DNA from 2 places in the Kitasatospora sp. NPDC088264 genome. Region 1 is predicted to be linked to the other one. Evidence: riboswitches for the same ligand, from Rfam matches in the RefSeq annotation. Region 1 holds a riboswitch; the other holds the start of a gene.
What was found. A riboswitch is a leader RNA that binds a small molecule or an ion and turns the genes downstream of it on or off. The one in region 1 is predicted to bind cobalamin.

Region 1 (4,205 bases):
TCCAGCCGGGCCTCGCGCGCCTCGGCGAACGAGGTGTCCGGCGCCGGCACGAACGCCCGGCCCGCCAACGCGGCGACCTCGCGCAGGAGTTCACGGCGGAAGCCGTCGTTCTCCAGCGCGCCGTGCCAGGTGGTGCCCCACACCGGGCCGACCCGGCAGCCGTCCAGGCCGTGCCCGTCGTCATCGGAGAAGAACGGCTCGCCCCCCTCCACGGCCACCACTCCGTGGTGGATCTCGTACCCCTCGACCCGCTGCCCGTACGCCGTGCCGGCCGGCCGCGCCAGCACCTTCTCGGCGCCGAACCGCACGTGCGTCGGCAGCAGGCCCAGGCCCTCGACCGAGCCGGCCCCGGACTCCACCTCGTCCTCGATCCCGCGCGCCAGCATCTGGTAGCCGCCGCACACCCCGAGGACCGGCAGCCCGGCCGCCGCCCGCGCCTTCAGCGCCGGCTCCAGGCCGCGTTCGCGCAGCCAGGCCAGGTCGGCCACGGTGGCCCGGGTGCCGGGTAGCACCACCAGGTCGGCGTCGGCCAGTTCCTCCGGCCGGGTCACCCAGCGCACCAGCACTCCGGGCTCCTGCGCCAGCGCGTCCAGGTCGGTGAAGTTCGACAGCCGGGGGAAGCGCACCACGGCCACCCGCAGCACGTCCGCCCCGAGCGGGCCGCGGCCGTCCACCCGGTCCACCACCGTGGACAGGTCCAGCGAGTCCTCGGCGTCCAGCCACAGGCCCGGCAGCATCGGCAGGGTGCCCAGCACCGGACGGCCGGTCAGCCCGTGCAGCATCTCCAGGCCGGGCGCCAGCAGTCGCGCGTCGCCGCGGAACTTGTTGACGAACCAGCCCGCCACGTGCCGCTGGTCCTCCGCCGACAGCAGTGCCAGCGTCCCGTACATCGCCGCGAAGACGCCGCCGCGGTCGATGTCCCCGACCACCACCACCGGCAGCCCGGCGGCCGTCGCCAGGCCCATGTTGGCGATGTCCCGGTCCCGCAGGTTGATCTCGGCGGGCGAACCGGCGCCCTCGCAGACCACCACCTCGTAGCGGCGGCGCAGATCCGCCAGGCACTCCAGCGACCGTTCCAGCAGGACGGGCTTGCGTTCGCGGTAGTCCAGCGCGCCCACCTCGGCGACCGGCCGGCCCAGCAGCACCACCTGGCTGCGGCCGTCCGCCCCCGGCTTCAGCAGCACCGGGTTCATCGCCGCCTCCGGCTCCACCCTGGCCGCCTGCGCCTGCATCGCCTGCGCCCGGCCGATCTCGGCGCCGTCGGCGGTGACGAAGGAGTTCAGCGACATGTTCTGCGCCTTGAACGGCGCGACCCGCACCCCCTGCCGGGCCAGCCAGCGGCAGATGCCCGCGGTCACCACGCTCTTGCCCGCGTCCGAGGTCGTCCCCGCGACCAGCAGTGCGTTGCTCATGCCCTTCCCCTCCACCGTGTCGTCAGCAAGCGCAGCGCGACGTGCCCCGCGACCGTCGTACCCAGGGCCAGCGCGCCCACCCGCCGGGAGAGCACGCAGGCCCGCTCGATGTCGTCCGCCGTCACCGGCCGCAACTCCGCGCCCAGCACCGGCCGGTGCTCCACCCGCTCCCCGTACTGGAGGGTCCCGCCCAGCCGGACGCCCACCGCGCCCGCGAAGGCCGCCTCCGCCTGGCCCGCGTTCGGGCTCGGGTGCGCCGAACCGTCCCGCCGCCAGACCCGCCAGGCCGTTTTCGGCTGCGGCGCGGCGGCCACCGTGAGCAGAGCCGTCAGCCGGGCGCCCGGCCAGCCCGCCACGTCGTCCAGCCGGGCCGAGGCCCAGCCGAACCGGGCGTACCGCGGCGAGCGGTGGCCGACCATCGCGTCCAGCGTGTTCACCGCGCGGAACGCCAGCAGCCCCGGGGTGCCCGCCAGCGTGCCCCAGACCAGCGCGTTCACCACGGCGTCCGCCGTGTTCTCGGCCACCGACTCGACCACCGCGCGGGCGATCTGAGGCCCGTCCAGCGCGCTCGGGTCCCGCCCGCACAGGTGCGGCAGCCGCTCCCGCGCGGCCGCCAGGTCGCCCGTGGCCAGCGACCGGCCGATGGTGCGCGCCTCCCGGGTCAGCGAGGTGCCGCCCAGCACCGTCCAGGTCGCGGCGGCCGCCAGCGCGGCCCGGCCCAGCGGACGCCGGCCCACCGTACGGTCCAGGGCCACCGCGCCGGCCGCGACCGCGCCGACGCACAGCGCCGTGTACCCGGCGCCGGCCACCCGGTCGTCCTGCCACACCCGCCGCTCCAGCCGGGTCGCCGCACCGCCGAAGACGGCCACCGGGTGGCCGCGCCGGGGGTCGGCGAAGCGGGCGTCCGCGGCGAAGCCCGCGGCGGCGCCGAGCGCGAACGCGGCGGCGCGGGTCAGCGGGCGCACGGCGGGTTCGGCGGAAGGCCGCGTGGGGTCCGGCGGGGCGGGGCAGCCTGCATCGCGTGCGTGTCCTCACTCAGGGTCCGCGCCCTGGATCGACGTACCGGGGGCGAGAGTCTCCTGGCTTCCGGGTCGGACACACCCCCGGGCCTTCCAGCGGCTTCTGACGGTCCGCCGTGGCAATGTTCCGAGCGTGCTCCCCGGTGACAGTGGCGGGACCGCGCCGGACTCGCACCGGCTTCCTCTGCATGCCTCCGTTTGGCCCCAGGATCCCATCACGCGGCCGAACCGGGAGTCAACCGAGGTCACGGAGGGGTTGGTCACACCTCGGAGCCCCGTCGCCACCTCCGATCCGCCCGCCCCGCCCTGCCTGACGCCCGCCCAGCCCGAGGCCCCGCCGTGCCCCGGACGGCCCAGCCCGGTGGCCGCCCGCGCGGCCCCCCGGTGAACTGGTGCCCGGACACCGCCCGGACACCGTCCGGTCCAAGACCAGCAGAGCGGGGAGCGATATGCGTTGGGGAACCGCGGCCGTCGTGGCGGCCGCCGTCGTCGGCGCCGGGGCCGCCGGGGCCGCCGTCCTGGTGATCGGCCGCCGGGCCTCCGAACGGCTGGTCCACCCGGCGAGCGCCGCCCGGGAGTCCGGCCCCGTCCTGGTGCGGAGCCTCGCCGCGGGCCGGATCACCTTCAACCGCCGCCCCGAGAGCCTGCGCCCCGGCCGCTGGGCCGTGGAATGGGACGACCACGGCCACGCCGTCGTCGAGGAGGTCCTGCACAGCGACGAGAACGGCGTCACCCGCCGCCTCGTCCGCGCGGACCGGGGCACCCTCACCCCCGGCACCGAGGTCCGCTTCACCCCCCGCGTCCACCTCGGCGACCCCACCGAGGCGCTCGGCCTCCCCTTCACCGACACCGCCGCCGACGGCGAACTCGGCGCCCTCCCCGCCTGGCGCCTCGACGGCAAACGCGGCACCTGGGTGATCCTCGTCCACGGCCCCGGCGCCGACCGGCAGCAGACCCTCCCGGTCCTCCCCGTCCTCGACCGCCTCGCCCTGCCCGCCCTCGCCGTCACCTACCGCGGCGACCAGGGCGCCCCGGCCTCGCCGGACGGGCTCGGCCACTTCGGCGAGACCGAGTGGCGCGACGTCGAGTCGGCGGTACGGCTCGCCCTCGACAGCGGCGCCGGCCGGGTCATCCTGTACGGCTGGTCCCTCGGCGCCACCATGGCCCTCCAGACGGCCTCCCGCTCCGCCTGGGCCCATGCCATCAGCGGCCTCGTCCTGGACTCGCCGGTCCTCGACCTGCCCGCCACCGCCCGCCGCGGCGCCGCCCGGGCCGGCTACACCGGCGCCGCCGCCGAGCTCGGCGCCCTCGCCGCCGAGGGCCGCACCGGCGTCGACCTCGCCGACTTCAGCCGCATCGCCGAGGGCGCCGACCTGCGCGTCCCCACCCTCCTCCTGCACAGCCCCGACGACCAGGTCGCCCCCTTCCGCGCCGCCGAGCGCCTCGCCGCCGCCCGCCCCGGCGTGGTCAGCCTCCGGCCTTTCCCGGGCGCCGACCACGCCACCCTCTGGAACTCCGCCCCCACCCACTACACCGAACTCCTCCGCCGCTGGCTCACCCCCCTTCTCTGAACCCAGCCCCCCCGCGTGAGAAGTCACACCCGCGGGGCCTCCGTACGGAACCCGGACCTCACCTGTCGGCCACGGAGTGTGACCGGTCGGGCGGGTAGCGCGACCGTCGCCGCAAGGGTTGAGCCGTGATGGCATGACCCCGCCACCTGTTTCCGGCCAGGCGGTTTGCCTCTGTTGCCCGATTGTTGCCCGATCTTGGGGAG
Region 2 (4,205 bases), on a different contig from region 1:
AAGCCGCCGTCGGGCAGCTGCCGCGCGGCGAGCCAGCCGAGGCCCTGGTCGACGGCCCGCGCGGCTTCGTCGCCCGGCACGAGGGCGAGGGCCATGACGGCCATCGCCGTGCTGTCCACGTCGGAGTCACCGGTGGCGGGGATCAGGCTCGGCCACGAGCCGTCCTGGTGCTGGAGGCCCTTCAGGTAGGCGATCGCGGGAGCCGCGTTCGTCGAGTCCCCGGCCCGGAGCTGGGCCATGATGCCGAGCGCCTGGGAGAACACCGAGGTCGCGTAGGTGTAGTTGCCGGGCGCCGCGCAGCCGGTGTTCTGGTCGGCCTTGATACACACGAGGGCGGCCAGGGCGGCGATCAGGTCGTGGCCGCCGAAGGCGCGCGGGTTGCGGCCGACCACCTCGGCGAGCAGCGCCTCCTTTCCGATCGAGCCGCCGCCTGCGTACTCGGTGCCGATGCCGGTCCAGTCGTTGACGGTGCGCTCGCCGGCGTCCTTGCCCGGCTGGTCCAGGAAGTCGACGATCCTGCGCAGCGCGGCGTCGTCGGTGCCGGTGGCCGCGAGGGCGTAGGCGCCGTCGATGGTGAGGCCGAAGTCGGCGAAGGCCGGGAAGCCCTCGTAGTAGCGGCCGTTGATCAGGCGGGACGGGTCGGTGAGGTAGGCGCTGCCCTTGGCGGCGTCGGGGGCTCTCCCGGCAGGCGGCGTGGTCGCGGGCGAGGTCGGCGGCGTGCTGGCGGGTGTCGTCGGCGGGGTGGTGGCGTCCGGGTTGTGTCGGACGCTGGTGAGGTCGGTGCCGGTCAGGGCCAGGATCGCCTGCTCGGTGGCCGCCGGGTCCGGGTCGGTGGTCGACGCGTCGGGGCCGAAGCCGCCGTCCGTGCCCTGCCGGGCGGCGAGCCAGGCCGTGGCGGCGGCCCGGCGGGTGTCCTGTCCGGTGGCCTTGAACGCCTGGGCCGCGCTCGCGGTGCTGATGGTGTCGCCGGGGGCGCCGAGGTACGGGAGGAGGGATCCGTCGGCCTGCTGTCCGGCCGCGAGCTGGTCCGAAGCCTTCCTCGCGGCCGTCTCGTACCCGGGCGCCGTACGCAGGGCGAGGACCGCGAGGCCGGTGGTGAGCGGGTCGGACTCGCAGTGGTCGCCAGCGACGATCATCGATCCGGCCACCCCGCCGTCGGCGCACTGGAGCGCCGTGAAGCGGGCGAGCGCCGGGGCGGGTGGCGTGACGCCGGCGCGCTGGAGGGCGATGACGCCGAGGGACTGAACCCAGGGCGAGGCCGCGCCGAGGAAGTCCCCGGCGGCGGTGCACTTGCCGTTCTCCCCCGCCGCCGTGCAGACATGGCCGGTGAGCGCGGCGATCAGGTCCCGGCCGCCGAAGGCCCGGGGATCGCCACCGGTGCTCTCGGCGACGAGGGCCAGCAGTGCGGCGGCCCTCGCATCGGGCCGGCCGGCCGGTCCGTCGGGGTGGAGGAAGGCGTCGGTGTGAGCGGAGAGGAAGGCGACCGTCCTGCGCAGCGCCGGGTCCTGCGTGCCGGCGGCGGCGAGGGCGATGGCGGTGAGGGCGGTCCGGGGGTAGTCCGGCCCCTCGACGGCCCAGTTCTCCATGTGGTCGCCGCCGACGAGTTGGCGGGCCAGCCAGGCCGCGGCGGCCGCCGGGTCACCGGCGGCGGACGGCCCGGTCGGAGTCGGGGTCGAGGTCGGAGTCGGGGTCAGGGTCGCCGAGGGCGACGGCGAGGCGGACGGCGAAGCCGGCGAACCACCGCTCTTCGCCCGGACGGAGTCCGGCGTGAAGCCCGGTGCCCCGCTGGTGCCGCCGATGTCGGTGCCGCCGTACACCCAGGCCTCGACCTCGCCGGGCTTGGGCTTCTGCGTCCCGGCGCCGAACCGGCTGTAGGACCAGGCCTGTTGGCCGGGTTCGGCGATCCAGTACGACCAGTACGCGGTGGCCTGCGGGGTGTTGACGCAGGGTTCCTCGGCCGGCGTCGGGTACTGGGTGCCGCTGTTGAAGGTCCCGGTTCCGAGTCGGCAGATGAAGGCGGGTCCGTCGTGCTCGGTTCCGGCGGTGGTGAAGCCGGCGGCGTGCAGCAGGTTCATCCCGGTCGTGGGGTGGGCGTCGCAGCCCCGGACGACACCGCCGCCCCAGTGCGTGAAGTCGACGGCGACGATCGCGCCCGTCGTCGCCGTGCACCGCTCGATCGGGTCGGCGGCCGCGGTGCCGGGGCGCCCGAACAGGACGCTTCCGCAGGCGGCGACCGCGACAGCACCGGCGACCACCAAGGAGGCGAGGTCCCGGTTCCTGTGACGTGTGCGACTGCTGCTGACCCTCACGACGACTCCCTGGTCGGTCGACGTGGGACGCAACGGCGCAGCCGACGGTCCCCTGGGCAGGGACCGTCCGGACCGCGTCGTAGTCCGCGACGACGCAAGTGCTCTGTGAACAGGGCCCCCGGTCCAGGCATTCCGGCTCACCCACCACAGGTGGGTCCACGGTTGCGGGTCAGCGCCGGAGTTGGACCGGCTTCCCCTGAATGCCGAGGGCAAAAAATCGGTTCATCAGACCACGACGGCCGAACGGGAGTCAACGGTCCGTCACGTCGATCACATCACCTCGTCGGCCGGTGCGCCGTGCGGTAGCGTCCGCGGTGGCCGAGCGGGGGAACCCGGTGCGAATCCGGGGCTGACGCGCAGCGGTGTGGGGTGGCGATCGTGCTGCCCCGAGCCCGGATGCCCGCCCGGCCACGCACCATGGCGAAAGCCGGCCCACGCGATCCGGGCGGCGACCGCTCCGGCCGTCGCGCGCCCTCGAACGGACGCCGGAACTCCGGGGCAGGGTCGGCGCCCGCCACCCCAAGGAGCCTGTCCCGTGTCCCTCCTCGCCCCCTCGCGGACCACCCCTGCCCGCGCCGCCTCCGCCGTCACCGTCGCCCTGACGGCCGGCGCGCTCCTGCTCTCCGCCGTCCCCGCCCACGCGACGGCCAGCCCGACCCAGATAGCCACCTCGAAGAGCACCGGCGTCACCTACCTGAAGTCGCTCCAGGCCGCCGACGGCAGCTACGTCACCGGCGGCGGGCTCTCCAACGAGTGGGCGTTCAGCGCACTCGCGGCCGCCGGCACGGCCGCCGCGGACGTCACCCCCGGCGGCGACCCCACCAAGAACGCCCGCCTGGTCTACCGCGGCCAGCTCGCCGCCCCCGGCTGGCCGAGCGCCTCGCCGGTCGTCACGGACTACGAGCGCGGCATCCTCAACGCCTACGCCGCCGGCATCGACCCCGCCCGGGTCGGCCCGGGCCGCAACCTCGTCGCCGACCTCGCCGCCTACTGGCAGACCGCCGAACCCGGCTACTACGGCCCGTCCGCCAACTTCAACGGCACCGTCTTCGGCCTCCTCGCCCTCGCGGGCGCCAAAACCCAGGCCGGCAGCCCTCGCGTCCCGCAGCCGCTGCTCGACACCTCCGTCACCGCGGTGCGCGCCAACCAGCACAACGATGGCGGCTGGAACTTCAGCAAGGCCGCGGGCGACCCGAACGCCCTCGCCCAGGGCAGCGACATCGACATGACCGGCGCCGCCATGGCCTCGCTCTGCACCGGGGGCGTCGCCGCCACCGACCCGGCGATCGTCGCCGCCAAGAACTTCCTCAAGGGCAAGCTCACCGCCTCCGGCGCCTTCAACGCCATGTTCGGCGTCAACACCGACTCCAACGGCTGGGCCGTCTCCGGCCTCAACGCCTGCGGCATCAACCCCCAGGGCACCGACTTCACCAGCGGCACCGGCAAGAGCCCCGTCGACTTCCTGATCGCCCAGCAGTTCAAGCCCGGCGGCGGCTTCAAGTACCTGCCCACCGACACCACCCCCTCCCCCTACGCCTCCGTCGACGGCCTGCGCGCCGTCGCCGGCGCCGGCTTCACCGCCACCCCGCCGACCCCGACCACCACCGGCGAGCCCGCCTGGGCCGCCGCCACCGCCTTCGTCCCCGGCACCGCCGCCAAGCTCGCGCTGGTCATCGACGACGGCACCGGCGCGCTCAAGGTCTGCGCCGCCACCCTCACCCCGACCGGCACCACCGCGACCCTCGGCGACGTCCTCGACGCGGCCGCCGGCGCCGCCCCGAGCGGCTGCGTCACCTCGGTCGCCCCGTCCACCGGCGGCGACACCGTCACCGCGATCAACGGCACGGCCAACAGCGGCTCCTCCACCTGGCAGGTCAGCCTGGACGGCACCACCGC

Region 2: another riboswitch for cobalamin. It lies ahead of AB0O82_RS14410 (prenyltransferase/squalene oxidase repeat-containing protein); the one in region 1 lies ahead of AB0O82_RS05860 (cobalamin biosynthesis protein).

The regions. Positions count from the first base shown of each region.
Region 1 is NZ_JBFBIR010000004.1:198,122-202,326, forward strand. It holds gene AB0O82_RS05855 (cobyric acid synthase) at 1-1,412, opposite strand, end outside; gene AB0O82_RS05860 (cobalamin biosynthesis protein) at 1,409-2,377, opposite strand; cobalamin riboswitch at 2,485-2,617, opposite strand; gene AB0O82_RS05865 (alpha/beta hydrolase) at 2,881-4,002, shown strand.
Region 2 is NZ_JBFBIR010000014.1:136,264-140,468, reverse strand. It holds gene AB0O82_RS14410 (prenyltransferase/squalene oxidase repeat-containing protein) at 1-2,309, opposite strand, end outside; cobalamin riboswitch at 2,414-2,557, opposite strand; cobalamin riboswitch at 2,635-2,711, shown strand; gene AB0O82_RS14405 (hypothetical protein) at 2,845-4,205, shown strand, end outside.